3 regions of the Massilia jejuensis genome follow, and region 1 is predicted to be linked to each of the others. Evidence: predicted binding sites of a transcription regulator. Region 1 holds the regulator's gene; each other region holds the start of a gene.
What was found. The regulator FNR, encoded in region 1, switches genes on or off when oxygen is low (the NO sensors DNR and NnrR bind a similar motif). The targets are predictions, from matches to a motif close to TTGATNNNNATCAA.
Positions count from the first base shown of each region.

Region 2: ACFPOU_RS13345 (glycine-rich domain-containing protein) is a predicted target of FNR. The motif match lies at 8,008-8,021, and genes of this name have one in related genera.
Region 3: ACFPOU_RS15915 (universal stress protein) is a predicted target of FNR. The motif match lies at 2,867-2,880, and genes of this name have one in related genera.

Region 1 covers NZ_JBHSMS010000039.1:13,935-24,183, forward strand. Annotated here, with positions in the region: gene ccoG (cytochrome c oxidase accessory protein CcoG) at 1-1,322, shown strand, start outside; gene ACFPOU_RS12175 (FixH family protein) at 1,332-1,841, shown strand; gene ACFPOU_RS12180 (TraR/DksA family transcriptional regulator) at 1,913-2,314, opposite strand; gene ACFPOU_RS12185 (DUF885 domain-containing protein) at 2,487-4,322, shown strand; gene fnr (fumarate/nitrate reduction transcriptional regulator Fnr) at 4,374-5,141, opposite strand; gene ACFPOU_RS12195 (TorD/DmsD family molecular chaperone) at 5,960-6,586, shown strand; gene ACFPOU_RS12200 (twin-arginine translocation signal domain-containing protein) at 6,606-6,827, shown strand; gene ACFPOU_RS12205 (formate dehydrogenase subunit alpha) at 6,847-9,678, shown strand; gene fdh3B (formate dehydrogenase FDH3 subunit beta) at 9,701-10,249, shown strand, end outside.
Region 2 covers NZ_JBHSMS010000040.1:56,666-66,914, reverse strand. Annotated here, with positions in the region: gene ACFPOU_RS13380 (MFS transporter) at 102-1,319, opposite strand; gene ACFPOU_RS13375 (hypothetical protein) at 1,406-2,287, opposite strand; gene ACFPOU_RS13370 (hypothetical protein) at 2,302-3,102, opposite strand; gene ACFPOU_RS13365 (hypothetical protein) at 3,099-3,611, opposite strand; gene ACFPOU_RS13360 (DnaJ domain-containing protein) at 3,658-3,948, opposite strand; gene ACFPOU_RS13355 (glutamine--tRNA ligase/YqeY domain fusion protein) at 4,190-5,941, shown strand; gene ACFPOU_RS13350 (CHASE domain-containing protein) at 6,107-7,939, shown strand; gene ACFPOU_RS13345 (glycine-rich domain-containing protein) at 8,202-8,897, shown strand; gene ACFPOU_RS13340 (hypothetical protein) at 9,160-9,420, opposite strand; gene ACFPOU_RS13335 (SDR family oxidoreductase) at 9,458-10,249, opposite strand, start outside.
Region 3 covers NZ_JBHSMS010000047.1:128,962-139,210, forward strand. Annotated here, with positions in the region: gene ACFPOU_RS15910 (bifunctional acetate--CoA ligase family protein/GNAT family N-acetyltransferase) at 1-2,663, opposite strand, end outside; gene ACFPOU_RS15915 (universal stress protein) at 2,957-3,793, shown strand; gene ACFPOU_RS15920 (NAD(P)-dependent alcohol dehydrogenase) at 3,838-4,890, shown strand; gene ACFPOU_RS15925 (universal stress protein) at 4,918-5,373, shown strand; gene ACFPOU_RS15930 (cation-translocating P-type ATPase) at 5,370-7,889, shown strand; gene ACFPOU_RS15935 (hypothetical protein) at 7,967-8,176, opposite strand; gene ACFPOU_RS15940 (hypothetical protein) at 8,357-8,572, opposite strand; gene ACFPOU_RS15945 (extracellular catalytic domain type 1 short-chain-length polyhydroxyalkanoate depolymerase) at 8,907-9,938, shown strand; gene lhpI (bifunctional Delta(1)-pyrroline-2-carboxylate/Delta(1)-piperideine-2-carboxylate reductase) at 9,935-10,249, opposite strand, start outside.

The sequences.
Region 1 (10,249 bases):
AGGCGACGGGCCGCCATGCGTCGCTGCGCTGGGCCTGCGTCTGGCTGACCCAGCTGCTGTTCTACGGCCTGCCATGGCTGCGGTACAACGGCCGCCAGGCGGTGCTGTTCGACCTGGGCAGCAGGCAGTTCCACCTGTTCGGACTGGTGTTCTGGCCGCAGGACTTCATCTACCTGGCGGGCTTGCTCATCGTCTGCGCGTATGCCTTGTTCCTTGTCACCACGGTGGCGGGGCGCGTCTGGTGCGGCTTCGCCTGCCCGCAAACGGTATACACCGAGCTGTTCCTGTGGATCGAGCGCCGCATCGAGGGAGCGCGCAGCGCCCGCATCCGGCTAGACCGCCAGCCCTGGAACCTGGAGAAGATCGGCAAAAAGGCGGCCAAGCATGCGGCCTGGCTGGCGCTGGCCCTGTGGACCGGCTTGTCCTTCGTCGGCTATTTCACGCCGGTCGCGTCCCTGGTGGCCGGCGTGCGCCACCTCGACCTGGGTCGCTGGGAAACCTTCTGGGTGCTGTTCTACGGCCTGGCCACCTACGGCAACGCGGGGTGGCTGCGCGAGCAGGTCTGCAAGTATATGTGCCCGTATGCCCGCTTCCAGAGCGCGATGTTCGACAAGGACACCTTGATCGTGACCTATGACCGGGCGCGCGGCGAACCACGCGGTCCGGGCATGCGCGCGCCAGGCGGCGAGGCGGGCGACTGCATCGACTGCACGCTCTGCGTCCAGGTCTGCCCCACCGGGATCGATATCCGGCGTGGCCTGCAATACGAATGCATCGGATGCGCCGCGTGCGTCGACGCCTGCAACACGGTGATGGACAAGGTGGGCCAGCCCAGGGGCCTGATCCGCTACGCCACCGAGCATGCGCTCGCCAGGGGTTGGGATGCGGCGCAGGTGCGGCGCCGCCTGCTGCGCCCGCGCGTGATCGGCTATGCGGCGGTGCTGGCGCTGATGGCGGGCGCGATGGCGTTCGCGCTGGCCCTGCGCGTGCCCTTGAAGGTCGACGTCATCCGCGACCGCGGCGCGATGGGACGCGAGGCCGGGGACGGCCGCGTCGAGAACGTCTACCGCCTGCAGCTGATGAACACCGGCGGGGAGGCGCGGCTGCTGCGCATCGCGGTGGCGGGCTTGCCGGGCGCGGCGGTCGTCGGCGAGGACCGCGTCGAGATCGGCGCCGCCGCGGCGCGCGCGCTGCCGGTGCGGGTGCGCGCCGAGCGCGGACCGGCGGGCGCGCGGCGCATCGTCTTCACCGTCACCGCGCTCGACGACCCCGCCCTGACGGTGCGCGAGGAAGCGGCCTTCATCGTGCCGCATCGAGATTGAGGAGATCGCATGCAGACCGTTTTTCAGCAGCAGCATCCCGCGCCCTGGTACCGCCAGCGCTGGCCATGGTTCATCATGCTCGGCCCCGCGGCCGCGATGGCGGCCACCGCCGTTACCGTGGTGCTGGCGCTGCGCCAGCCGGACGCGATGGTGGTCGACGACTATTACAGGCAGGGCAAGGCGATCAACCAGGACTTGCGGCGCGACCGGATGGCCAGCGCGCTGCGCCTGCGCCTGAGCGCGCACTACGGGGCAGGGCGCCTGAAGGGGCGGCTCGAGAGCTTCGGCCGCCCGCTGTTGGCGCCGTTCCGGATTCGCCTGGCCCATCCGACCCAGCCGCGAAAGGACCGGGTGCTCAATGCGCGGCCGGACGCGCGCGGCGATGTCGACCTGCCCCTGCCGACGCTGGAGATGACGCACTGGCAGGTAGTGGTCGAGGACGAGGGCGGGCAGTGGCGCCTGGCGCGCGGCTGGCGTCCGGCGCAGCAGGAGGTGCTGGCGATCGCGGCCGACCGCTGATTCCGGCCGGGCGTAAAGACAAGCGCTACGGCAGCGTTCGCACAGGTCGCTAATGGGCGGTACACCGGCCGTTACATCGTCGGCCCGCGCGCCGTCCGTTCTTCCTTTTCGATCGCTTCCTGGCACGGCACGCACGTCCTTACCGTCGGCGTCGCCAGCAGCCGCTGCTCCGGAATCTTGCAGCCGCAGGACGCGCACATCCCGTAGCCGCCCGACGCCAGTCGTCCGATGGCCGCGTCGATCTCGTGCAACAAATTCGTTTCATGCTCGGCGAAACGCTCTTCGTCGTGGGCAATCGTTTCAGCCGTCGGCGCGTCGTCGTCCTGGACCAGGTGGGCGCGCGGCGAAATGGCGGGTGGATCCATGCCTTCGGGATCGAAACCGGTGCGGGCGCGCACGGTGGCGAGGGCGGCGGCGCGGCTTTCCTGCAGGCGCCTGGCGAGGTCGTCGCGGAGGGATGGCGAGATGGGCATGCAGTTTCCTGATGTCAAAGTAGATCTCGTTGGATGAGCACTCCGGAAATACTTTAGCCGTTTTCGGCGGATGCCCGCGCAAGTTTGGGTGCCCTGTAAAGATTGTCCGCCCCGGCTCTTCCGTGTTAGATTCGCGCCGGCACTTCGCCGACCGATCACTACAAGAGACACCATGCCGATTTCCTCCCAGCGCAGCCTGCGCGCCGCCGTCGCCTCCCTGTTCGCCCCGCTCGCCCTCGGGGTCGCCATGCTCCCGGATGCCGCACTCGCCGCACCGGTGGCCAAGGCCGCCGCCTTGCAATCGAATGCCGCCTTCGACGCCTGGGCCGAGCGCTTTGCCGACGACTGGGTGCGCATGAACCCGCAGCTGGCCAGCAGCACCCAGTACTTCAGCGGCGCCGAACAGGCCGCGCTCGACCGCCAGCTGACGCCCCAGACCCCGGCCCAGCGCAGGAAGATGGTGGCGCTCGCCAACACCGGCCTGGCGCGCCTGGACAAGTGGCTGGCCGGCCCGCTCGACGAAACCCGGAAGATCTCGGCCCTGGTCATGCGCTGGTCGCTTGCGAGCGTGGTCGCCAACGAGCCCTATGAAGACTTCAATTTCGTGTTCTCGCAGTTCGGCGGCCCGCAGGTCGGCCTGGTCAACTACATGACCCAGACCCACCCGATGCGCACCGCCGCGGATGTCGACAGCTGGCTGGCGCGCCTGGAGCAGGTCGGCACGCGCATGGACGAAGCACTGGCGCGCGCCCGCAGCGCGACCGAACGCAAGCGCATTCCGCCGCGCTTCATCCTCGAGCGCGCGCAGTTCCAGGTCGACACCTTCCTGAAACCGGCCGCGCCGCAGAACGTGCTGGTGGCCTCGCTGGAAAAGCGCAGCGCCGAATTGAAGGACATCTCGCCCGAGGCGCGCGCGGCCGCCATTGCCCGAGCCACGCGCATCGTCGACGACAAGATCCGCCCGGCCTACCTGCGCGTGCAGGGCTTCATGGCCGAACTGCATCCGAAGACGGGCGACGCCGCCGGCATCTCGCGCCTGCAGGACGGGCGCGAAGCCTATGCGCGTGCGATCGCCAACTTCACGAGCACGAGCCTTAGCGCCGAGCAGATCCACGCGATCGGCCTGCGCGAGGTGGCACGCCTTGAAGGCGAGATGGACAAGCACCTGCGCGCGCTCGGCTTCATCGAAGGCAGCATCGAGGCGCGCATGAAGGCGCTCGACGCGACCTTCCAGCCGAAAGGAGAAGGGGACCCGCGTCCGATGATCCTGGCCAAGTACAAGGAAATGGTAAAGGACGCCCAGGCGCGCAGCGCGCCGCTCTTCAATCTGAAGCCGCGCGCGCCGGTGGACGTGCTGCGCGAGCCGCCGCTGACCGAAGCCTCGGCCGCCGCCCACTACAGCCTGCCGGCGCCGGACGGCAGCCGTCCGGGCGTGTTCTGGGTGCCGCTGCGCGGGCCGACGTTCGACATGATCCGCATGCGCAGCCTGTCCTATCACGAAGCCGTGCCGGGCCACCACTTCCAGCTGGCGATCCAGCAGGAGCTGGCCGGCATCCCGAAATACCGCAGCCAGCGCATCTTCTCCGGCGGCAGCGCGCACGCGGAAGGCTGGGCGCTCTACACCGAGCGCCTGGCGGTGGAGCAGGGCTGGTACGAAGGCGATGTCCCGGGCCTGCTCGGGGCGCTCGGCTCGGAACTGTTCCGCGCGCGCCGGCTGGTGGTCGACACCGGCCTGCACACCAAGGGCTGGACGCGCCAGCAGGCGGTCGACTACGGCATCAACGTCGAGGAAGTCGACCGCTATGTCGTCTGGCCTGGCCAGGCCACGGCCTACATGATCGGCATGCTGCGCATCGTCGAATTGCGCGAGCAGGCGAAGGCGCAACTGGGGCCGAAGTTCTCGCTGGCGGGCTTCCACGACATGGTGCTGGGGGCGGGCTCGGTACCGCTGGACGTGCTGGGACAGCTGGTCGACGGCTGGGTTGCGAAGGAAAAGGCGAAATCCTGACGGCGCGGGCGCGCGGCGCGCCCTCGGCTTAAGGGTGCCGGCGCAGCCCGATCAGCGCATCGGGCTGCACTGCTCGGTGCCGGCGGCGATCGCCTTGAGTTTGGCGGGCTCGAGCAGTCTCACCTCGCGCCGGTCGACTTCGATCCAGCCCTGCTTCTTGAAACGCGAGAGCAGGCGGCTGACGCTTTCGATCGTCAGGCCAAGGTAATTGCCGATGTCCTCGCGCGACATGCGCAGCCCGAACGCGTTCGGGGAATAACCGCGCGCCGCGTAACGCACCGACAGGTTCACCAGGAAGACGGCGAAACGCTGCTCGGCACGCATGTTGCCGAGCAAAAGCATGACGTTTTGCTCGCGCGTGATTTCCTGGCTCATGATCCTGTGGAAATGGCGCAACAGCGCCGGCACCTGGCCAAACAGTTCCTCGAGGCGGGGAAAGGGAACCTCGCACACTTCGCTGTCTTCGAGCGCCACCGCGTCGCAATGGTGGCGGTCGCCGCTGATGGCGTCCATGCCCAGCAGTTCGCCGGCCATCTGGAAACCCGTGATCTGCTGCTCGCCCGCCGCGTTCACCTGGTAGGTCTTGAAGTGGCCGAGCCGTACCGCGTACAGGCTGCGGAACGGTTCGCCCATCGCGTACAGGCGCTCGTCGCGCCCGAGACGCCGGCGGCGGCCGATGATCTGGTCGAGCCGGTCGATGTCGGCATCGTCGAGCCCCATCGGCAGGCAGAGCTGGTGCATGCTGCAGGCGCCGCAGCTGGCCTTGATGGCGCCTAGACTGATCGGCACTGTGGCGGGAGGGTGGTGGCCTTGGCTCATGGCAGTTGGAATTGGAGCGCAGAAGGGGGGAGTCGGCGTGGAGCCCGAGATGAACCGATTATAGCCCTGTCCGCATGGCGGTCCCGGCTTTTCCGACGGTGCCCACTATTTGGGAAGACCTCGATGCGACATGCGCGTGTGCGCCGGACCTGGCATCGACCCAAAACCGGTGGGGGCCACCTTCCCGGCGCCGGCCCGATCCTGTGCCGCTTTCGATCGCACTGCTGCCAGGCTCGCTGGAGCAACATCGGCGTCGCCGGCCGCTTATTGACGCGTTGGCGCGGCATTTCTCGGTTATACTAACAGGGCGAACTGTATCCGGCTCCAGCGCGTGCCTCTTTGTCACGGTATGGGAAGCCGCCTCGCCCCCGAGCAACCAGGGCTTTGGCCTGGTCGGCACGTTGTCTATCCTGTCCATCATCCCGATGTACACGGTCCGATCCTGTTGGGTCTGCCGTGGCGCGATGAACGCGGACGCGGGAGATCACGCATGCGCACAGCAGGTGACGACGCATCCATGCGTTGCCTGGGTTGGCTGCCTGGGGAGCGATCGGGCGGGGTACCAACGCGCTACCTGGTTGCCAGCCTGGTCCGGATCGTCGTGCATGCAGCGGGCATGCACTGATACCCGGGGGTGAGCACGTGCACAAAAAAAGTTCAACTGTGCGCGCAATTTGGTAGGGGAAGCCTTACACTTTCGATGAAGATTTATTAACGGAGCGTCGCCAGTGCCCATGCAGTCTGCCTCACCGGCAATTTCACCTCCCGCGGCGCAAGACGCCGGCCGTGCGAACGTCTCCGGCACCGTCGCAGCCGCAGTGACCGTCACTGCGCCGCTAGGAGCCGAAGACCAGGCGCGCGCCGACCTCTATGCGCTCGCGGCGCGCCTGCTGCTGGCGGCGCCTGACGGCCAGTTGCTGGCCGGCCTGGCGAACGCCGACCCGATTCTCTCGACCGGCGCCGAACACGCGCTGGCAGATGCCTGGGAAAACCTGGTGCTTGCCTCCAGCGTGATGGATGCCGATGCGGTGGCCGAGGAATTCGACGCGCTGTTCATCAGCAGCGGCACGCCGACCCTGAATCCCTACGGCTCGCTCTACCTGTCCGGCTTCATGAACGACACGCCCCTGGCCGAGCTGCGCGCCGACCTGGCGCGCTTCGGCATCGGCCGTGTGCGCGGCGTGTTCGAGTCCGAAGACCACCTGGGCGCCCTGTGCGAGACGATGCGCGTGCTGATCGCGGGCGGCCCCGGCATCCGGCGCCAGCCCCTGGAAGCGCAAAAGGCATTTTTCGAGGCACGCATCGCGCCCTGGTATGCGCGCTGCCTGGCCGACATGAAAAATGCCGCGGGTGCGAATTTTTATAGGCTGATCGCCGCGTTCGTAAGCGCGCTGCTGGCGATCGAGGCCGAAGCCTTTGCTGTCGAAGATGGCTTCGATGGCTGATTTACGCGAAGGGACTGCGATGAGCACCGAAAACAAACAAGGCAAGGCGGAACCGATCCCGGACCCGTCGCGCCGCAATTTCCTGAGAGCGGCGCCGCTGGGCGCGCTGGCGGCGGTCGCCGCGGGGGCCGAAGCGAAACCGGAGATCGCGCCCGTCGAGGCGGCGAAACCCGATGTCAAGCGCGGCTACCACGAGACCGAACACATTCGTCGTTACTATAAAACCGCCGCCTACTGGTGAGCGTACCCGGAGACAAGTCATGTCGCTAGTAAAGAGTTCAAACAAGGAAGGCGAACCGCGGGGTCTCAAGCGGCGCAAGTTCCTGGTCGGCGCCGGCGTTGCTGCCGGCGCCGGCGCGCTCGCGCGCCAGTTGCCCCTGAATGTCATCGAGCCGGCCCAGGCCGCCGAGGCGGCGGCCGAGCCGGCCAAGGTGGAACTGAAACGCACCGTCTGCAGCCATTGCTCGGTCGGCTGCTCGGTCGACGCCATCGTCAGCAACGGCGTCTGGGTGCGCCAGGAAGCGGCCTTCGATTCGCCGATCAACATGGGCGCCCACTGCGCCAAGGGCGCCTCGGTGCGCGAGCACGGCTTCGGTGAACACCGCCTGCGCTATCCGATGAAGCTGGTGAACGGGAAGTATGTCCGCATTTCCTGGGACCAGGCGGTCAACGAGATCGGCGACAAGATGCTGCAGCTGCGCCAGCAATCCGGTCCCGACTCGGTGATGCTCATCGGCAGCTCGAAGCACAGCAACGAGCAAGCCTACCTGCTGCGCAAGTTCGCCGCCTTCTGGGGCTCGAACAACTGCGACCACCAGGCGCGCATCTGCCACTCGACGACGGTCGCGGGCGTGGCCCAGACCTACGGCTACGGGGCGATGACGAACTCGTTCAACGACCTGCACCATACCAAGGCCGTGATGTTCATCGGTTCCAACCCGGCCGAAGCGCACCCGATCTCGATGCTGCACTTCCTGCATGCCAAGGAACTGGGCGCGAAGATGATCGTCGTCGATCCGCGCTTCACCCGCACCGCGCGCTTCGCCCACCATTACGTGCGCGTGCGTCCGGGCACCGACATCCCCCTGGTTTGGGGCATGCTCTGGCACATCTTCAATAACGGCTGGGAAGACAAGGAATACATCGCCGCCCGAACCTACGGCATGGACGAGGTTCGCAAGGAAGTGGCGAAATGGACGCCGGACAAGGTGTCCGACATCACCGGCGTGCCGGAAGCCTCGGTACGCATGGCCGCCGAAATGCTGGCCAAGAACAAGCCGTCGTCCGTGGTCTGGTGCATGGGCATCACCCAGCACCACGTCGGCACCGCCAACGTGCGTGCGCTCGCGATCCTGCAACTGGCGCTGGGCAACATCGGCGTGCCTGGCGGCGGCGCCAACATCTACCGCGGCCACGACAACGTGCAGGGCGCCACCGACGTCGGTCCGAACGGCGATTCGCTGCCAGGCTACTACGGCCTGGCCGAAGGCGCCTGGAAGCATTTCGGCACCGTCTGGGGCGTCGACTACAACTGGATGCTGTCGCGCTTCGCCTCGAAAGAGCTGATGGAAAAGCCGGGCGTCACCGTGTCGCGCTGGTTCGACGCCGTCAACGAGCAGAACCAGTACGTCGACCAGCCGGCCAACCTGAAAGCCGTCTTCTACTGGGGGCACGCGCCGAACAGCCAGACCCGCCTGCCCGACATGAAGGCGGCGATGCAAAAGCTCGACATGCTGGTCGTGGTCGACCCGTATCCGAGCATGACGGCGGCCATGCATGGCCGCACCGACGGCGTCTACCTGCTGCCGGCCGCCTCGCAGTTCGAAACCTACGGTTCGTGCACCGCCTCGAACCGTTCGATCCAGTGGCGCGAACGGGTCATCGCACCGCTGTTCGAATGCAAGACCGACCACGAGATCATGTACTTGCTGGCCAAGAAGCTCGGCTTCCATAACGAGCTGTGCAAGAACATCAAGGTCGTCATGAACGAGCCGGTAATCGAAGACATCCTGCGCGAGATCAACCGCTCGTGCTGGACCATCGGCTACACCGGCTGCTCCCCGGAGCGCCTGAAGCTCCATATGGAGAACAAGCACACCTTCGATCCGACCACCATGCGCGCCGAGTCCGGCCCTTGCAAGGGCGACTACTACGGCTTGCCGTGGCCGTGCTGGGGCACGCCCGAGATGAAGCACCCAGGTACGCCGATCCTGTACGACATCAACAAGACGGTGGCCGAGGGCGGCCTGCCGTTCCGCGCCAACTGGGGCGTCGAGTACAACGGCCAGACCCTGCTGGCGGCCGACGGCTCGACCAACAAGGGCTCGGAACTCGATACCGGCTACCCGGAATTCGACCACGTCTTCCTGAAAAAACTGGGCTGGTGGGCCGAGCTCACGCCCCAGGAACAGGCGATGGCCGAGGGCAAGAACTGGAAGACGGACCTTTCGGGCGGCATCATCCGCGTCGTCATCGCCCACGGCTGCGCGCCGTTCGGCAATGCGCGCGCGCGCTGCAATGTCTGGAACTTCCCCGACCCGGTGCCGACCCACCGCGAGCCGCTGCTCTCGCCGCGGCGCGACCTGGTCGCCAAGTACCCGACCTACGACGACAAGGCCAATTTCCTGCGCCTGCCGACGCTGTACAAGTCGGTGCAGGAACTCGACTTCTCGAAGGACTTCCCGATGATCATGACCTCGGGGCGCCTGGTCGAGTACGAGGGCGGCGGCGAGGAAACCCGCTCCAACCCATGGCTGGCCGAGCTGCAGCAGAACATGTTCGTCGAAGTCAATCCGCAGGACGCGGTCCAGTCGAATATCGGGGTGGGCGACTACGTCTGGATCGAGACCCCGACCGGGGCGCGCATGAAGATGATGGCGATGGTGACCGAACGCGTGCCGGTAGGCATGGTGTGGGCACCGTTCCACTTCGGCGGCTGGTGGATGGGCGAGGATCTCGAGCGCCACTATCCCGAAGATGGCGCCCCGACCGTACGCGGCGAAGCGATCAATACCGGCTGGACTTATGGTTACGACGCCGTCACGATGATGCAGGAAACCAAGGTATCGCTGTGCCGCATCGTGCGTGCCTGACGGACCTGAACAGGAGACAATCATGTCCGCAAGGATGAAATTTATCTGCGATACCGAGCGTTGCATCGACTGCAATGGCTGCGTTACCGCATGCAAGAACGAACACGAGACGCCGTGGGGCGTGAACCGGCGCCGCGTCGTCACCATCAACGACGGCGTGCCGGGCGAGCGCTCGGTGTCGGTCGCCTGCATGCATTGCACCGACGCGCCCTGCCTGGCCGTGTGCCCGGTCAACTGCATCTATCACACCGAAGACGGCATTGTCCTGCACAGCAAGGACCAGTGCATCGGCTGCGGCTACTGTTCCTACGCCTGCCCGTTCGGCGCACCGCAGTTCCCGGAAACGGGCCTGTTCAACCACCGCGGCAAGATGGACAAGTGCACCTTCTGCGCGGGCGGTCCGGAACCGGATACCTCGGACGCCGAATTCAAGAAATACGGCCGTAACCGTATCGCCGAAGGCAAGCTGCCGGCCTGCGCCGAAATGTGCGGCACCAAGGCACTGCTGGGCGGCGAGGCCAACCTGATCGCCGACATCTACCGCCAGCGCGTGGAAACGCGCGGCTACGGT
Region 2 (10,249 bases), on a different contig from region 1:
GCGCGCCGTACGCACTGACCGATGCCAATAGGTACTGTCCCGCCTTCAAACATGCCTGGGCCGGTCCAGTGCGCACTGCCAGCCGCACGACGCCTGCTGGTTCAGCCGGATGGCGTCGCAGCGGAAGTCTCGAGCGGCGCCAGGCCGCGCAGGCGCAATGCGATCAGCATGGCGGCCACCAGCACGGCGCCGAGCAGGCCGACGACGCCGGGCCAGCCGGCGTACTCCCAGGTGTAGCCGCAGACCCAGCCGATCACGCTCGAGCCGAGGTAGTAGAAGAAGAGATAGAGGGCCGAGGCCAGTGCCTGCGGGGCGCGGGCGCGGCGGCCGACCCAGCTGCTGGCGACCGAGTGCGTGGCGAAGAAGCCGAAGGTGTAGAGGCCGACGCCGACGACGACCGCGGACAGGTTGCCGAACAGCGTCAGCAGGAGGCCCGCGAACATGACCGACATCACCAGCCACAGCACGTTGCGCCGGCCCAGGCGGTCGGCCAGGCGCCCGGCCCAGACCGAACTGAAGATACCCAGCAGGTAGAGCACCGACAAGGCGCCGACCGCGCTCTGGCGCAGGCCGAATTCGGGCCCGAGCAGGCGGTAGCCGATGTAGTTATACAGGCTGACGAAGGAGCCCATCAGCAGGAAGGACAAGGCGAACAGCCAGGGCAGGCCGGCGTCGCGGCCGTGGTTGCGCACGCCCTGGACCAGGCCTGCGAAGCCGCCCTGCCCGGGCCGGAAGCGCTTCGAGCCCGGCAGGCTGCGCCAGAATTCCCAGGCTGCATACAGGCCGGCCGCGCCCATCACGCCGAGCGCGGCGCGCCAGGACCAGAAATCGCTGATCACCGAGGCCAGCACGCGCCCGAACATGCCGCCGAAGGCGCTGCCGCTGATGTACATGCCCATCGACAGGCCGAGCGAGCCGCCCTCGATTTCCTCGCTCAGGTAAGCCATCGCGATGGCCGGCATCCCGCCCAGCATGAAGCCGAGCAGCGCGCGCAGGATCAGCAGCTGGGTATAGTCGCTGGTGAAGGCGGCCAGCAGCGTGAGCAGGCCGCCGCTGAGCATGGAGGCGGCCATCATGGGCTTGCGCCCGAAGCGCTCGGACAACACGCTCGAGATCAGCAGCGAGACCGCCAGCGTGGCGGTGGAGATCGACAGGGCCAGGCTGCTCTGGGCGGGGGTCAGGGAAAAGTCGCGCGCGAGCAGCGGCATCAGGGGCTGCACGCTGTAGAGCAAGGCGAAGGTGGAAAAGCCGCCGAAGGCCATGGCGCGGTTGATGCGCTTGAAATCGGCACTGCCGGCGGCGATGGCGGAAGAAGACATGGGCAATCCTGGAACTCGACCGCACATGATACCGAAGAATCGCAACGGCCATCGGCGCCCGCCTGCGGCGCCGGCAAGCGTCGAACTCAGGGATACTCGGTATCGAGCTCCGACCCCGCATAGTTCTCCAGCTCGGCGATCAGCTGGGTCATCGGCGCCTTGGTCCGGATGCTCTGCAGGACGGTACAGTGATCGCGGTACGAGGCCACGCGCTCGGCGATGACGGCGCGGTGCGGGGCGGGGATTTTTTCGAGGAAGGCGGCCCAGCCGGTCTCGTAGTCGGGATCGTTCTTGCGCACCGATTTCACGAAACGCTCGAAATCCTTCTGGCCGGCGCGCGCGACGACGGTGCCGCCCTCGACGGCGAAGATGACGGCCAGCGCGATCACGCCTTCGGCGTTCAGGTCGGGGTCGGCGATCGGGCCTTCGTAGTGGTGCTTGCGCAGCCAGCGGGCGGCCTGCACGATCGCTTGCACGCCCTCGCGCTGGCGCACCTGGCCGAGATAGCGGTCGTAGCCGGTCCAGGTCTCGCCCGGATCGGCGGTGCAGATGTCGACGAAGAGTTCCTTCAGGCGCCGGCTCGCATACACCGGGTCGTTGTCGTATTCGCCGACCAGGCTGTCCTCGGGCAGCGCCGACAGTTCGCGGATCATGCGAAAACCGGCCTGGAACACGTATTCGGCGCCGTCGGCGACCAGGATGTCGAGCGCCGCGATGTCGCTCTCCTCCTCGCCGCCGTTGCCGACCAGCTGTTCGAGGCCGAGCGACATGCCGCCCACCGTCAGCAGCAAGGCGCGCTGGATGCCTTCGGCGGTGCGGTCGTTGGTGAACTTCTCGGCCACCATCGCGGTGATCGACGCGAGCTCGTCGGCCAGGCCGATCGCCTCTTCGGCGTCGGCATGGGTCGGCAGCAGCCGGATCGCGCGCACCAGGCGCGGCAGCTTTTCAATGACGATGGCGGGCAGCATCGATGGCGATCCGCTCACGAAAAGATGTCCGAACCGATGCTCTTGCGGGTGCTGCGGCGCGGCATGGTGCGCACCGACGGCACCTGCTTGCGCAGGCGGTACAGCAGGTCGCGCGTGCTGCGCTGCTGGAAATCCGGGTCTTCGTCCGGGTCGTCCGGGAATTCGGCGTCGGCCATCTCGGCACTATGGCGGAACTCGGGGAAGAGTTCGATCAGCGAGCGCTCCCAGCCGTCCTCGCTGGCTTTGGCCAGGTCGATCGCCATCGGCACGATATCGCTGTCGGACGAGGTCTGGCCCGTTACGTAGCGGCCCTTGGCGATGATCTCGCCGGCCACTTCCAGGATTTCCTTCGGCGCCAGCGACCAGAGGATGGCGAACACGGTCGCGCCGTGGTCGGTGGCCGAGGCCTCCATCAGCAGCTCGTGGCGGCGGTCTTCGTCTTCGGTCGCGTAGACGACGCCGTGCACGTGGTTGAACAGGCCCTCGGCGATGCGCTCCGGGTCGTCCTCGATCATGTTGTCGGGCCAGGTCGCCGCCATGTAGGCCAGGCTGTCGGCCCAGGCCTTGGGCGGCACCAGCAAGGTCGCCAGCGAGGTCTTGCCGCCGTCGAAGCCGGCCAGGTGCAGGGCCGTCACTTGCGGCGGCAGCGTCGCCAGCACTTCGGTCACGGCATAGTCGCCGTGTTCGTCGGCCGCCTGCGAGAACGCTTCTTCGGCGTGTCCCAGCGAGCCGGCCAGCACCAGTTCGCTGACCTGGCGGGTCAGTGCCGGCAGGTTGGCGCTCGTGCTTGCGCCCTTGCGTGCATCGTCGCTCATTCGCGTTCTCCTTCGCCATCGAAGATCCCGGTGAAGTCTTCCGAGACCATGCCTTCGTCGTCGTCGCCGGTGTCGTCGCCGTCGTCGCCCTTGGCCAGCTGCTCGAGCGACTGGTCGTCGTCTTCCCAGCGCTGCTGGTGCTTGAAGAGGAAAGCGGTGATGATCGCCTGGCGCGCCAGCTCCGGGTGGTTTTCCGTCATCGAGGCGTACATCGCCGCGCCTTGCTCGCCCGTGCACTCGGCCATGGCGAACACCTTGTCGGCACCGTCGCCCTCGTAGTCGGCCGCTTCGCGCAGCAGGCCCTTCGGGTCGAGGAACCTGATCTTGTCAACGAGGGCGAATGCCATCAGGTTGACGTCGTCGATGCCCGAACCGCCGGCATATTCCGACACCAGGGCGTCGACCATCATCTGGTAATTTTTTTTGTTCGGCGGGTCGCCCAGCGTGCCATCGATCTGGCCCTCCAGTTCGCGCGACTGGTAGGCGAATTCGGGATGTACTCTTTTCATGTTCTGTCCTGTAAATGCAATGGGTGCGGCCGCGCTGTCGTGCGCTTCAGACCTGGAGCGTGACGCCGTTGAGCGCGAACAGCGAGCGCCACAACTCGAAGGCTTCGGCTTCGGCGTCGAGCACGATGCGGTGGTTCACGCTCTGGTTGTATTCGTCGCGCCGGGCCGGGTCCGACAGGATTTCGTAGGCCTTGGTGACGGCCTTGAAGCGCGCCTCCGCGCCCGGCGCATCGTTGCGGTCGGGGTGATAGCGCATCGCCAGCGAGCGGTAGACCTTCTTGATCTCTTCGTCGCCGGCATTCGGCGCGACGCCAAGGATCGCGTATAAATTTTCCATTTTGGAACTCTCCGGCTGCTGCCGATTCACCGGCAAAACGGGATTATCCTATAGAAAACGCCAACGTGACAGGAAGGCCGCAGGCCCGGTGCACCGGGCAGGCGCCGGAAAGCACCTGATATCGGTGGCCAGTATGATCCCCGCCAGGCAGGCGAACCGTGCGCTCGGCCACATAGCCCGACCCTGGCATGACCTGTCTACGGTAAAATGCGAGCAACTTTACCTATTCAACACACCATTCATGAGTAACGACAAGAACAAGGCGGCGGCCAGCGTGCCGCCGTCGAATTTTCTTCGCGCCATCATCGACCATGACCTGGCGGCCGGCACCCATACCCGCGAAGGCATGCCTTCGGTCATTACCCGCTTTCCGCCGGAGCCGAACGGTTACCTGCACATCGGCCACGCCAAATCGATCTGCCTCAATTTCGGCCTGGCGCGCGATTACGCCGGCCGCTGCCACCTGCGCTTCGACGACACCAATCCGGAGAAGGAAGACCAGGAATACGTCGACACGATCATGGATAGCGTCAGGTGGCTTGGTTTTTCGTGGGAGCAAGGCGGCGAGGAATTCCTCCACTACGCCAGCGATTATTTCGGCAAGCTCTACGAGATTGCCGAATACCTGATCCAGAAAGGCCATGCCTACGTCGACAGCCAGAGCGCCGACGACATGGCGCGTAACCGCGGCAACTTCGGCACGCCGGGCACCAATTCGCCGTTTCGCAATCGCCCGGCCGAAGAATCCCTGCAGCTGTTTCGCGACATGAAGGCCGGCAAATACAAGGACGGCGAACACATCCTGCGCGCAAAGATGAACGAGGACGCGATGTCGTCCCCGAACATGACCAACCGCGACCCGGCCCTGTACCGCATCCGTCATGCGCACCACCACCGCACGGGCGACGACTGGTGCATCTACCCGATGTACGACTACACCCACCCGCTCTCGGACGCGCTCGAATCGATCACCCATTCGATCTGCACCCTCGAGTTCCAGGACCACCGCCCGTTCTATGACTGGCTGATCGCCACCGTGACCGAAGGCGGCTTCTTCACGCCGCCGGTGCCGCGCCAGTACGAAATGTCGCGCCTGAATCTGACCTATGTGGTCATGTCCAAGCGCAAGCTGCGCCAGCTGGTCGACGAAGGCATCGTCGCGGGTTGGGACGATCCGCGCATGCCGACCATCGTCGGCCTGCGCCGCCGCGGCTACACGCCGGAGTCGATCCAGCTGTTCTGCGAGCGCATCGGCGTGTCGAAGTCCGACGGCTGGATCGACATGAGCACCCTGGAAGGCGCGCTGCGCGACGACCTCGATCCGAAGGCGCCGCGCGCGATCGCCGTGCTGCGTCCACTGAAGCTCATCGTCGACAACTTCCCGGACGGCGAGGCGCACGAGTGCACTTCGCCGGTCCACCCGCACCACCCGGAAATGGGCGTACGCACCTTCCCGTTCACGCGCGAGCTGTGGATCGAACAGGAAGACTTCATGGAAACGCCGGCCAAGGGCTATTTCCGCTTCACGCCGCCCGTGGGCGGGCAGCCGGGCAGCCGCGTGCGCCTGAAATACGGCTATGTCGTCGAATGTACCGGCTTCGACAAAGATGCCGACGGCAAGGTCACGGCCGTGCACGTCAATTACTTCCCGGATTCGAAATCGGGCACGCCAGGCGCGGACAACTACAAGGTCAAGGGCAACATCACCTGGGTCAGCGCGGCCTGCGCCCTGGCATCGGAAGTGCGCCTGTACGACCGCCTGTTCCTCGATGCCCAGCCGGACGCCGGCGGCAAGGATTTCAAGGCCCTGCTGAACCCGAACGCGCTCGAGACGGTGACCGCCTACCTCGAGCCGGGCATGGCGGCGGCGGCGCCCGAGCAGCGCTTCCAGTTCGAACGCCACGGCTATTTCGTGGTCGACCAGGCCGACTCCACGCCGGGCAAACCGGTGTTCAATCGCGTGACGACCTTGAAGGACAGCTGGGCAAAATAAGCTGCCCCGCACGACTGCTCCGATCCCGCCCGGGTTTTCTCTTGGCGGGATTTTTTTCGACCACGCCGTTCCCATTGCGTCACCTAGCAAGTCTGCCAGGTTTCAGCGTGCGCAGCTTGCGCGATTCTGATTCAAATCAATGAGCATAATGCTACGGGATTGGACATGGGGATCACACGCAGCTGGATCACGAAATTCAATGCAATCGGCATGGGTTCGTGGATGGGCGCGTTGCTGTCGCTCAGTGTCGGCGTCGCCCTGTACATCAGCACCAGCCAGGCGATCGAAAACGACGCCCGGACGCGCTTCGACCATATGGCGCGCAGCGTCCAGTCGACGCTCGATGGGCGTTTCAAGACCTATGCAGACTTGCTGCGCAGCACGGCCAGCCTGTTCCTGACGACCGAGCAGGTCACGCGCGAAACTTTCCAGCGCTATGTCGCGGGCCTCGACTTGCCGCACCATTTCCCCGGCGTCGAGTCGATCAATTTTGCCCAGTACCTCACGGATGCCGAACGCGATCGGTTCGAAGCGCACATGCTGCGCAATATCGACGGACGCGGGCGCAACGCGAGGATCCTGCCCGAGGGCCGGCGCACCGAGTACACGGTGCTGACCTTCGTCGAACCGGGGACGACCTGGATCAAGCGGATCGGCTTCGATTTGCACACGGCGATAGGCGCTGTGGAGCTCCTGGCGCATTCTCGCGACACCGGGGAAGTGTTGACGTCAGGCGCCCCGGTCAATGCAGGATCGCTGGTCATCGGCCTGACGATGCGCTTGCCCGTGTATGGCGCTCCCATGCCGTTGCCGGAGGTGGGCCAGCGCCGCGCCGCCTATCTTGGTACGGTTGGGATCGGGTTCAGCGTTGACAGCCTCGCTCAAGGCGTGCTCGACAATATGCCAAGGAACGCGACGCGGCTCGTGATCTCCGGCACGGCTCCGGGCAAGGAACCCGGCAGTGCGGCCGGTGGCTACCGCCGCAACGTGTTCTTCGACAACCGCCCGGGCCTGGCCGCGGACGAGCAGGTCGAATTCCGCGCGCGCTTGCCGGTCGGTGTGGACGGACGTGGCTGGGACATCGATTTTAGCGTGACGAAGCGCAGCCTGTATTCCAGGCTCGACCGCGCCCTGCCCTGGGTTGCGATGCTGGCCGGGATAATCGGCACCGCCCTGCTGTATGCACTGTTCCAGACGCTCAGTTGCTCGCGCCGGCACGCCATTGGCCTGGCCGAGGAAATGACCGGCGAATTGCGCGCCAGCGAAGCGAAACTGAAAAAAACCAACGAGAACCTGCGGCGCCTGGCCGCCCACGCGGAAAACATCAAGGAGAGCGAACGCAAGCGCATTGCGCGCGAGATCCACGACGACCTCGGCCAGAACCTGCTGGCGCTGCGTATCGAAGTCGACCTGCTCGCGTCGCGCACCGGGCGCCATCCGCACCTGAACGCGCGCACGCGCTGGATGCTCGAGCAGATCGACGCGACGATCAAGAGCGTTCGCCAGATCATCAACGACCTGCGCCCGAACGTGCTCGACCTGGGCCTGACGGCGGCGGTCGACTGGCAGATCGCCGAGTTCCAGCGGCGCACCGGCCTGAGCTGCGAGCTGGTGTCGCACAACCATGACCTGCATGTGAGCGACCGCTGCGCGACGACCCTGTTCCGCATCCTCCAGGAATCGCTGACCAATGTCTCGCGCCACGCCCGCGCCACCAAGGTGCGGGTCGAACTGGCCGTCGACCCCGAATCGATCTCGATGACCGTCAGCGATAACGGTGTCGGCCTGACCAAGGCCGGCGGGCAGAAGCCGGGCTCGTTTGGCCTGGTCGGCATCGAGGAAAGGGTCCGCATCCTGAGCGGCAAGTGCATCATCACCAGCGGTCCGCAAGCCGGTACGACGGTCCATATCTCGATCCCTGCGGCGAACAACCTGCTGTCCGTCTCCTATGTACCGGCATCGCCCGCCACGCCCCATCCCGCCTTCGACAGCATGTAGGCGCAGCGACTTGAATCTTGTAGGCCTACTGCCCGTCCTGCTGTAGGCGAATTTGCGACAAAAATTTATTGACACGATTCAACTTGCGGAAAATCAACGATTTTCGGGCGCTTGAAGCCGACAATTCATCTCAGTGCTTCGCGTCAATACTGACAGTCAAGCTTACCCGGAGGAGGACTAACCATTTGCCAGCACCACTACATCGATCGCCGGTATGCACACTCGAAATAACGATGCAGTCGCCAAAACAAAAGGATAGATCATGATCTCGAACAACGACTTCGCCCTCATCGCCGCCCTGGATTTGAACCCGATCAAAACAAAACTGATGCACAAGGAGTCCGGCGAGGGCTGGTCCCTGGAACGTGCGAATGCCATCGAGACCGAGTACCGCCGCTTCCTGTACCTGATGAAGGCCTTCCCGCATGTGCCGACGGCCCCGCTCGTGGACGTCGACACCTTCTGGCACTACCACATCCTCGACACGATGAAATACGCCCGCGATTGCCAGCAGGCCTTCGGTTACTTCGTGCACCACTACCCTTATCTCGGCCTGGTCGGCGAAGACGGCGCCGAAGAGCACAAGCAGGCTGGCGAGCGCATGCGCGAGTTATACGAGTCCACATTCGGTGTGTCGTATGTGCGTCCACTGCGGGCCGACGGCGTCCTGGAAGCCGCCGACGTGCAGACGGCCTGCGAGCCGGTCATGCGCAAAGCGGCGAACTCGGCATGGTGCGTCGGCCCGAGCGTCGTCAAGGCCGCCGATGTGCGGAGCGCATGGTGCGTCGGTCCGAGCGTCGTCAAGGCGGCCGATGTCCAGAGCGCCTGGTGCGTCGGCCCGAGCGTCGTGAAGGCGGCCGATGTCCAGAGCGCATGGTGCGTCGGTCCAAGCGTCGTCAAGGTGCGCGATGCCCAGACCGCATGGTGCGTTGGCCCGAGCGTCGTCAAAGTCGCCTGATATGCCACCGATCCCGGCGGCCGAACGCTTCATCGAAAGGTCGCCGGGGCAGGTATCGGGTGCGCCGGCCGCGCCGTCGTAGGCCGCGTGTAGCCAGCCCTGCCTGCCTCAGACACCGGCCCTTTCCGCCTGTGGCGCAATCGCCAAGCATCCACCGAGCGACGCAGTGCGCGCATGCCGCCGTCGCCAATTTCGTGCACGCCCAACAGTGCGCCTGGTGCATTAGGCAACACAAAAAGCCGACGCGGCTCGGGATACCAACTCAGGATTTCTTGTGACGCGCGCGCAGTTGCTGGCGTTCCTGGGTCTGCACCTTGTTCTGCCTGGCTTCGTACAGGGCCATCGCCTCCTTCCTGGCCTGCTCGACGGTACGCATCGCTTCGTGATCGTCGTGGGCGACGAAATAATCGTCGGCCTGGGCGTCGACGACCAGCTTGATGGCAGTCTCGTCGTCGAGTTCGTACATCTCGGTCAGCAGGGTGGTGACTTCGTCCAGGAAGGCTTCGTAGGTCAGGGTCGTCATGATGGGGCTCGTCTCGGAATGCTTGCGGAAAGGGCCGTCATTCTACCAGCGCCCACTGCGCCAGGGCGTGCTGGACGTCGGGATAGCGCAGGCGCACGCCGAGTTCGCGCCGCAGGCGCGTGTTGTCGAGCCGGCGCGACTCCGACATATACGACATCAGGAGCGGCGAGACCACTTCGCGCAATGCGGCGCGCGGCAGGCGCGGCGCACGCGGCAGGCCGTAGGCATCGGCCACCACGTCGAAATAGTCGGCCATCTTCAGGCGCGTATCGTCGGTGGCGTGATAGATCCGGCCGGGACGGGCGCGAAACAGCGCCAGCATGACGATGCGCGCCAGGTCGTCGGCCTGGATGTGGTTCGTATAGACGTCGTCTTGCGGGCGCAGCGCGGGCGTTCCCGCGTGCAGGCGCTTGAGCGGCAGGCGGTCATGCGCATAAATGCCCGGCACGCGCAGGATCGCGGCGCTGCTCCCGCTGCGCCTGGCCCAGGCGCGCAATACGCGTTCGGCGTCGACGCGCCGTTCGGCGCGCGCATTCTTCGGCGCCACGGGGCGCGTTTCATCGATCAGCGCCCCGCCGCAATCGCCATAGACGCCGCTCGTGCTCACATAAACGAGGCGCGCCCCCTCGGGTAGAATGGCGGTCACGTTGCGCGTACGGACATCGCGCGCGCCTGCCGCCGGCGGCGGCGCCAGGTGCACCACGTACCGTGCCAGGCCGCGCAGGCGCGCCAGGCTGGCCGGCCGGTCCAGGTCGGCGAGGATCGGCACGGCCCCGGCGGCGCGCAGGCGCGGGGCGTGTTCCGGATCGCGTGTGACGGCAAAGACGCG
Region 3 (10,249 bases), on a different contig from region 1:
CGCATCTCCACCGTCCCGTCGGCGGCGCTGCACAGCGTGAAGCCGAGCTTGCGCGCCAGCGCATGCATGCGGGTGTTGTCGGACAGCGCCAGGCCGACGATCGCCCCGGTCCCGCGCGCCCGGGCATAGTCGAGCAGCGCCGCCAGCAGGAGGCTGCCCAGTCCCTGCCCCTTCAGGTCCGAACGCACCACGATCGCGAATTCGCCGACGATATTGTCCGGATCGGTAACCAGGCGCGCCACGCCCAGGGTCTCGCCCTCGCCCGCCGGCCCCGGCCGGGTCAGGATGAAGGCCATCTCGCGCGCGTAGTCGATCTGGGTGAAGCGCGCCAGCTGGGCGGGCGACAGTTCGCGCTGGCTGCCGAACAGGCGGAAGTGGACATCCTCGGGCGTGAGCGCGTGGAAGAACACCTGGTGCGCCGCGCCGTCCTCGGGCCGGATCGGGCGCAGGGTGAGCACCCCGATGCGGGTATCGACCCGGCGCTCGAGCTCGTCCGGATAGGGCAGGATCGCCAGACGCGCCAGAGCGTCGCCCGCGGCGGGCGGCGGCGCGATGCGCATGCGCGCGTCGAGCGCCAGCACGCCGGCGCTGTCGGCCAGCAATGGGTTGATGTCGAGTTCGCACAGCGCCGGCAGGTCGGCCGCCATCTGTCCGACCCGCACCAGCACGTCGGCCAGGGCGTCGAGGTCGGCCGGGGGACGGCCGCGGTAGGCACCGAGCAAGCGCGCCACGCGGGTGCGGCCAATCATGTCCCTGGCCAGAACCCGGTTCAGCGGCGGCAGGCCGATCGCGCTGTCGGCCGCCGCCTCGACCGCCACCCCGCCCTGCCCGAACAGTACCACCGGCCCGAACACCGGGTCCGTGCCCAGCCCGGCGATCAGTTCGACCGCCTGCGGACGGCGCGCCATCGCCTGCACGGTAAAGCCGGCCAGGCGCGCCCCCGGGCGCAAGGCCGCGAGACGCTGGCGCATGGCACGCGCCGCCTGGCGCAGCGCCGCCTCGTCGTCGAGGTCGAGCGCGACGCCGCCCACGTCCGACTTGTGCGAGACCTCGGGGGAGACGATCTTCAGGGCCACCGGGTAGCCGATGCGCGCGGCCGCCTGCACCGCGTCCTCCTCGTCCACGGCGCTTGCGGTGGCCACGAGCGGGATGCCGTAGGCCGACAGCAGCGCGCGCACCTCTTCCTCGGGCAGCACGGCGGCGCCGCCTGCCGCCAGCGCCGCCATCCGCGCGCGCGCCTCCTCGCGCTGCGGCGGCGCCAGCCGCACGGCGCCCGGCACCTCGGTCAGGAGCGCCTGGTTGCGTTGGTAGTCGAGCAGCTGCAGCCAGGCGCGCACCGCTTCCTCGGGCGTGTCGAACTGCGGCACGCCGGCCTCGGCGCACAGGCTGCGCGCCGGCGCCGCGCCGGCTCCGCCGAGCCAGCAGCACAGCACGGGCTTGGCCGCCTGGCGCAGCGCGGGCAGGACGGCGCGCGCCACCTCGGCGCTGGTGACGATCGCGGTCGGCGCATGGATCAGCAGGACCGCGTCGGCTTCCCCGCTCTCGAGCAGCACCCGCAGGGCATGCTGGTAGCGCGCGGCGGGCGCGTCGCCGATGATGTCGACCGGATTGGCGCGCGACCAGTTCGGCGGCAAGCCCGCATCGAGCCGCGCGAGCGTGGCCTCGGCCAGCCGTGCCGGCGCGCCGCCGCCGGCGACCAGGGCATCGGTGGCCAGCACGCCGGGACCGCCGCCGTTGGTGAGGATCGCCAGCCGCCCGGCGCCGGTCCCGGCGGCGCGCGGCCGCGCGAGGATGGCCACCGCGTCGAACAGCTCGGCGGTGGTGAACACGCGCAGCATGCCGGCGCGCCGGATGGCGGCGTCGTAGACCAGGTCGGCCCCGGCGAGCGCGCCGGTATGGCTGAAGGCCGCATGCGCCGCCTCGGCCGTGCGGCCGGCCTTGACGATGACGGTGGGCTTGGCGCGCGCCGCGCTGCGCGCGGCCGACATGAACTTGCGCGCCTGGCGCACGCTCTCGGCATACAGCAGGATGGCATCGGTGCCCGGATCCCCGGCCAGGTAGTCGAGCAGGTCGCCGAAGTCGACGTCGGTACCGTCGCCGAGCGAGACGAAGCAGGAAAACCCGATGCGCCGCTCGCGCGCCCAGTCGAGCACGGTCGTGACGAGCGCGCCCGACTGGGCCACGAAGGCGAGCCGCCCCGGCAGCGCGGCGGTCGGCGCGAAACTCGCGTTCAGGCCGATGCCCGGCACCAGCAGGCCGACGCAGTTGGGGCCGAGGATGCGCAGCAGGTGCGGCCGGGCGGCGTCGAGCATGGCCTGGCGCAGGGTGCCTCCGCCGGGGGCCGGTGCATCGAGCCCGGCGCTGATGACGACGGCCGCGCGGCAGCCCATGGCGCCCAGGCGCGCGACGATGGCCGGCACGGTGGCGGCTGGGGTGCAGATGACGGCCAGGCCGGGCGCGCCCGGCAGATCGGCGACATCGCGGAAGGCCTTGATGCCGCCGATTTCCCCGGAGCGCGGATTGACCGGCCAGATGGCCCCGCGAAAACCGCCGGCGGCCAGGTTGGCGAACACGGTCGCGCCGACGCTGCCGGGCCGCGCCGAGGCACCGACCACCGCCACCGAGCGCGGCGTGAAAAAATGATCCAGGTAACGCACACTCATGATCGGGCTCCTCCGCGACCCTGTGAGCCTAGCCGCCGCGCACGGCAGAATCCATGATGCACATCAAGGATTATAGCTGGCATCCGGTTTAGCGAACCCGGCAGTGAGCGGCCGGCCGGGGCCGCCGCACCCGGCGGCGGCCTGCGCCGGGCCGTGCCCGCAGGCGTTGTTTTTTTCGCCAATCGGCGCGTGTCTTGGCGATTTTGATGCAGATCAAATACAAACAAGAACGCACCGGGGAGACTCGATCCCAGCAAGCGCCAACCGGCGCGCGCCGCCGTCGGAGATCCGCCATGGACTACAAGACCATCCTCGTCCACGCCGACCTGTCGCGTCATGCCGATGCGCGCGTCGACCTGGCCGCACGGCTGGCGGTCGAGCATGGCGCCCACCTGATCGGCGCCGCGATGACGGGCCTGTCGCGCTTCGTCGTGTCCGCCGGGCGCCCGTTCGCGCCCGGCAGCATCGAGGCCGGCTGCTTCGCGCCGCTCGACACCCTGGCCACGCGCGCCTTGCGCCAGTTTGCCCAGGTCGCCGCCAGGCATGGGCTGACGGCGGAAAAGCGGCTGGTGCGCGACCAGGCGGACGAGGCGCTGGCGCGCCTGGCACGCTTCGCCGACCTCGTCGTGATGAGCCAGGACGACCCGGACGAAGCCCTCGGCGAGCAGCCGACCCGCCTGCCGGAATCGGTGATCCTCGCGCAGGCGCGGCCGGTGCTGGTCGTGCCGCGCGCCGGTTGCCGCGGCCCCAGGTTCGACAAGGTCCTGCTGGCCTGGGACGGCGGCAAGGAAGCGGCGTTCGCGATCGCCGCTTCCTTGCCGCTGCTGCGGCACGCGGCGGCCGTCACGATCGCCGCCTTCCATCCCGACGAGGCGGCCGAGGCCGAGCGCCCGCCCGACATTCCCGACCTGGAGCGCTACCTGCTGCGCCACGGCGTGCGCAGCGAGGTAACCCTGCGCCGGCCGGCGCCCGACCCCGGCGCCGCCCTGCTCGCGCTGGCCGCCGAGCTCGGCACAGACCTGCTGGTCATGGGCTGCTACGGCCACAGCAGGTTCCACGAGCTGATCCTGGGCGGCGCCAGCAAGACCGTCCTGGCCGACACCACCCTTCCCGTGCTGATGGCGCACTGACCCGCGCCCCGCCCGTACCCCGCCCGTACCCCTGTCAGGAGACCATGATGGCGATGATGAACGCAGCAGTATTCACCGGCCCGGGCCGCATCGTCCTCGGCCGCAAGCCGGTTCCGGTCGCCGGCCCCGGCGAAGCCGTGATCAAGGTGACGATGACGACCATCTGCGGCACCGACGTGCATATCCTCAAGGGCGAATATCCGGTCGCGGAGGGCTTGACGATCGGGCACGAACCGGTCGGCGTCGTCGCCGAGCTCGGCGCCGGCGTCACCGGCTACAAGATCGGGCAGCGCGTCCTGGCCGGCGCCATCACCCCCTGCGGCCAGTGCCATACCTGCCTCGACGGCCATGGCGCGCAATGCGGCGGCCATGCCATCGGCGGCTGGCGCTTCGGCAATACGATCGACGGCTGCCAGGCCGAGTACGTGAAGGTGCCGCACGCGATGGCCAACCTGGCGCCGATCCCCGATGGCCTCTCGGACGAACAGGTGCTGATGTGCCCCGACATCATGAGCACCGGCTTCGGCGGCGCCGAGAACGGAGCGATCCGCATCGGCGACACGGTCGTCGTGTTCGCCCAGGGGCCGATCGGCCTGTGCGCCACCGCGGGAGCGAAACTGCGCGGGGCGAGCCGCATCGTCGTCGTCGACGGCGTGCCCGAGCGGCTGGCGATGGCGCGCCGCCTGGGCGCCGACGAGACCGTCGATTTCCACGCCGGCGACCCGGTCGAGCAGGTCATGCGCCTGACCGGCGGCGCCGACGTGGCGATCGAGGCGCTCGGCACCCAGCAGACCTTCGAGAGCTGCCTGCGGGTCCTGAAACCGGGCGGCACCCTCTCCAGCCTGGGCGTGTACTCGGGCAAGCTCGGCCTGCCGGTGGACGCCTTCGCCGCCGGCCTGGGCGACCACCGCATCGTCACCACCCTGTGCCCGGGCGGCAAGGAGCGCATGCGCCGCCTGATGAATGTGCTGGCCTCGCGCCGGGTCGACCTCGGTCCCCTGGTCACGCACCGCTTCCGTCTCGAGGAAATCGAACTGGCCTACGACCTGTTCGCCAACCAGCGCGACGGCGTGCTGAAAGTGGCGATCACGCCCTGAGCGCGCCCGATGTCCACAGGAGCCGCCATGTTCAAGCGCATTCTGGTCCCGACCGACGGTTCCGCGCCCGCGCGCGCGGCCACGGCGGCGGCGATCGGCCTGGCCACGGAGATGGGCGCCGAGATCGTCGCCTTCTCGGTCGTCCAGCCGGCGCCCCTGCTGTTCGCGGCCGACAACGCGATGGCACTGGCCGGCGGCGCGGACCTCGGCATCCTGGAAGACGAGGCGCGGCGCATCGTCGGCGAGGTGGCCGCGGCGGCGCACGCGGCCGGCGTGCCCTGCCGCGCGCTCACGGCCATGTCGCTGGCGACCGGCGACGAGATCGTCGACGCGGTCCGGCGCGCGGGATGCGACCTGGTCGTCATGGGCTCGCACGGCCGGCACGGCCTGGCCAGGCTGAAAGTCGGGAGCCAGACCATGCGCGTGTTGTCCACCTCGCCGGTGCCGGTACTGGTGTTACCGCCGTCCGCGCCGCGCGCATGAACGACGCCGCCGCCGATCCTGCGTCCCAGGGCCTGAGCGAGGCCGAGGCCGCGCGCCGCCTGGCCGAGACCGGCCCCAATGCCCTGCCCGAAGCGCGCGGACAGCGCTGGCGCGCCATCGTGCGCGACATGGCGCGCGAGCCGATGTTCGTGCTCCTGCTCGGCGCGGCCGGTCTCTACCTGGCGCTCGGCGAGACGCGCGAGGGCATCTTCCTGCTGCTGATGGTACTGGCCATGCTGGGCCTGACCTTGTACCAGCAAGGCCGCACGGAACGCGCCCTGCAGGCGCTGCGCGAACTGGCCACGCCGACCGCGCTGGTCGTGCGTGGCGGCCAGCGCCGCCGCCTGCCGGCGGCCGAACTGGTGCCGGGCGACCTGGTCGAACTCGGCGAAGGCGACCGCGTCCCGGCCGACGCCTGGCTCACCGCCGGCGCCGGCCTGCAGGCCGACGAATCGATGCTGACCGGCGAATCGGTACCGGTCGCCAAGTGCGCGGCGCCGGGCGAGCCGCCGGCCGCCGTCCCCGGCGGCGACGGTTCGCCCTGGGTGTATGCCGGCACGCTCGTGGTGCAGGGTCACGGCCTGGCGCGAGTGGCGCGCACCGGCGTGCACAGTGAACTCGGCCGCATCGGCAGCGCCCTGCACGCGATCCGCCCGCCGCCCAGCCGCCTGCAGGGCGAGACCGGGGACCTGGCGCGGCGCCTGGCGCTGCTGGGCGCCGCGGTCAGCCTGTTCCTGATCCTCATTCTCCGCCTGCGCGGCGGCCCCTGGCTCGAATCGATGCTGGCCGGGGTCGCGCTGTCGATGTCGGTCCTGCCGGAGGAGTTCCCGGTCGTCCTGACCGTGTTTCCGGCGCTCGGCGCCTGGCGCCTGGCGCGCATGCAGGTGCTCACGCGGCGCCTGGCGGCCATCGAGATCCTGGGCTCGACCTCGGTCCTGTGCGTCGACAAGACCGGCACCCTGACCGAAAACCGCATGGCCGTGCATGCGCTCTGGTGCGAAGGCCGCCAGGTGCCGCTCGCCGGGAGCGCGCCCCTGGCGCCGCCGTGCCGCGAGCTGCTGCGCTTTGCCCTGCTGGCCAGCCGCCCCAACGCGAGCGACCCGATGGAATCGGCCTTCGAGCGCGCCGCCCGCGCACGGCTGGCGGCCGACGCCCTGGCGCCGCCCGGCCCGCTGGTGCGCGAATACGGCATCACGCCGACGCGCCCGGCACTCATTCATGTGTGGGCCGATGGCGGCGCGCTGACGGCCGCCATCAAGGGCGCGCCCGAAACGGTGGCCGCCATGTGCGGGCTCGGCGCGGCGCAGGCCGCGGCCGTGCTGGCCGCCGCCGCGGCGATGGCCGCCGAGGGCTTGCGGGTACTGGCCGTGGGCCGTGCCCGCGCGCCCGCCGCGCTGCCCGATGACCCGGCCGACCTCCCTTTCGAGCTGCTCGGCCTGGCCGCCCTGGCCGACCCGCTGCGCGCCGACATTCCGGATGCGGTGGCCGATTGCCGCGCCGCCGGCATGCGCATCCTGATGATCACGGGCGACCATCCGGCCACGGCCCAGGCCATCGCGCACCAGGCCGGACTCGGCGCAGGCAGCGTGCTCACCGGCGCCGAGATGGCGGCCATGGACGACGCCCTGCTGCAGCAACGCCTGGCCGGCGCGGCGGTCTGCGCGCGCATCGTGCCGCGGCAAAAACTGCGCATCGTGCAAGCCCTGCAGCGCGCCGGCGAGGTGGTCGCCATGACCGGCGACGGCGTCAACGACGCGCCGGCCCTGCGCGCGGCGGACGTCGGCGTCGCCATGGGGCTGCGCGGCACCGATGTCGCGCGCGAGGCGGCCGAACTGACCCTGCTCGACGACCGTTTCGCCTCGCTGGTGCAGGCGGTGCGCGCCGGGCGCCGCATCTACAGCAACATGCGCAAGTCGATGGCCTATGTGATGGCGATCCATGTGCCGATCGCCGGGATGGCGCTGCTGCCGGTGCTGCTCGGCTGGCCGGTACTGCTGTATCCGGTGCACATCGTGTTTCTCGAACTGGTGATCGACCCGGCCTGTTCGCTGGCCTTCGAGAGCGAGCCGGACGAACCGGGGCTGATGCGGCGCCCGCCGCGTGCGCGCGCCGAGCGCCTGTTCGGGCGCGTCGACATTCACCGGGCAGTGCTGGCCGGCGGCTGGTCGCTGTTGCTGACGGTGCTCGCCTACGGCTACGCGCTGGAACACCTGCCTGAAGCGCAGGCACGCGCCTTCGCCTTCGCCGTCATGGTGCTATGCAATCTCGGCTTGCTGCTGCTGAACCGCCAGGGCAGGCTGCGCGACGCGCTGCGCGCGGCCAACCCGGTTTTCTGGGCGATCGCGGCGCTCGCGCCCGGCTTGCTGCTTGCGGCCGTCTACATCCCCAGCCTGGCCAGCCTGTTCCGGTTCGCGGCGCCGCCCTTGACCTGGATCGCCATGGCGGCCCTGCTTGCCCTCGGCATGCTGGCCGGCGCCGAAGCGGCGCGGCGGCTGGCGGCGCAATCGCGCGCTTGAGGACGCGCCCGCGGGCGGCGGTGCCGGCCCGGCATGGCCTGGTCCTCACTCATATCCAGAAGGCGCCCGGCTGCGCACTACCTGTCAGCGGCCCCGGTCCGCGCCGGGCGCGCCGTATCGGCGCCGGGCCTCAGGCGGTAGATGCGCCACACCTGGTTCATGTCCTCGGTCGACGCGACCGGCACGACGAGACGGCTGCCAATCTTTCGCAAGAAAGCCGCAGCGTTGTTCAACAAATTTGCTTGTGGGACCGGCGTCGCTGCCTGGACGCCTTCGATGCTGGACATGCTTTGACTCGCTGCTAATCGGATACGGACAGTATGATGCTTTTGAGAAATAAATCTAATTGTATTCCCGAATAGCGGACATTCAACAGTTGTATGCCCCGTCCAGGCGTACGCGATCGCGGCGGCGGGCCGGTATCCCTGCGCCCCTCGGCTTTCGGGGACGGCACGGTGCCCGCCGGGCTAGCCTGCCTGGCCGGCGCGCCGGCGCGCCATCATGTCGAGCTTGCGGGTGACGCCCGGACGGACCGAGTCGACGCCACGCGTCATGCGATAGAGCTGCCAGAGATCGCCGTTGGCATCTCCTGCCGCGGGACCCGCGACGAGTTTCTTCGCGAACTGGACTGCCCGCTCGAACAGGGTGCTTTCCAGCAGGGCGACGGTAGGGCTCGTGGACATGATTTCCTCGTTGTGTGACTGGTTGGTATGTCACCAGTATGGCGCCTACTGCCGAAAAATCTAATTGCATTTCAGAATGATGGCAATTCATGACGTGAATGTCGTCTCGAATTACGATAAACCTTAGTTGTTGCTCCCACATCATTCTTCACCATGCTGCCCTCTACGCCCGTTGGCCGGCATGACGGCAGATCGATCGGTCGTGGCTGTTTCACCGGGGTCGGACCATTCTCCTACGCGCTCTAGCGTTATCGACTGACATGCTGCGGCGCAGCATTTCTATATAGTTGCCGGATATGCGGAAGGCGTCCAATTCGACTTCGACGGAGTAAACATGATCGATCCAGCAACCGGGCAGTGGCCTTTTTTTAGTTTCAATCCGTGGGCAAGCCTGTTGGCGCCCGGTGTGCCTGCGTGCGCGCAGACGCCGAACCAGGGACAGTTCCTGTCGGGCCGCTTCGACAGCGGGGCCGCTTCCATCCCCTACAGGCTGTACGTGCCGAGCGGCAAACGCGACACGGCCATGCCGCTGGTGGTGATGCTGCACGGCTGTGGACAGGATGCAGCGGACTTCGCGCTTGGCACCGGCATGAACGAACTGGCCGAACAGTCGCAATGCCTCGTCCTGTATCCCGAACAATCGACGCAAGTGAGCTGGAACCGCTGCTGGAACTGGTACGACCAGGCCCACCACGAGCGCGACGAAGGCGAGCCGGCGCTGATCGCGGCCCTGACCCGCTCGATCATCGCCGACTACGACGTCGACGCTGCCTGCGTGTCGATTGCCGGCCTGTCGTCGGGCGGCGCGATGGCGGTCATCATGGGACGGACCTATCCCGACCTGTTCAAGGCGGTCGGCTGCCATTCCGGCCTGCCGCACCGGAGCGCCACGAGTAGCACGAGCGCCATGTCGGCCATGCGCGACGGGTCCGACCTGAGCGCCGCCAAGCAGACCGTGCCGATGGCCAGCATCCCGGTCATCGTCTTCCACGGCGACGTGGACCACACGGTCCACCAGAAGAACAGCGCCGACGTCGTCCAGCAATCGATCGACTGCTACATGGCGCGCACGCCGAGCCAATCCTGCGAGCTGGCCGTGCTGGCCGAGACGGGCGAGGCCAGCGGCCGCAGCTTCACCAGGCAGACCCATCGCGGCACGATGGGCGACGTGGTGGCGGAACACTGGACCATCCACGGCGCAGGCCATGCCTGGTCCGGCGGCGACCGGCGCGGCAGCTACACCGACACCAGCGGCCCCGACGCCAGCCGCGAGATGCTGCGTTTTTTCATGCGCCAGCCAGCCCCGAGCTGCAGAGCTGGGGTCACGTCTGACATTCGGACACGGCCTCAAGTAGAAATCGGCTAGCGGACGGCCAGGCTCCGTAGTGCCACGCGCGCGGCCGCCAGGTCCCAGGCGGCGGTGCCGACGCTCTTGAACACCGCGGGGCGCGCGCCGTCGACGCTCGCGCGCAGGAGTGCGCCGAGCGACGCCATGCGCGACCAGTCGACGCCGGCCCTGAGCAGGTCGCCGGCTTCGTGCCGGGCGCCGGCCGGATCGTCGGCATAGATGTCGCTGCCGGCCAGCAGGCGCGCGCCCAGTTCCGCCATCGACGGCTTGAAGGCGCCCACGCCGATCACCAGCCGCCCTGCCCGCGGCGCCTCGTCGTACACCGGTTC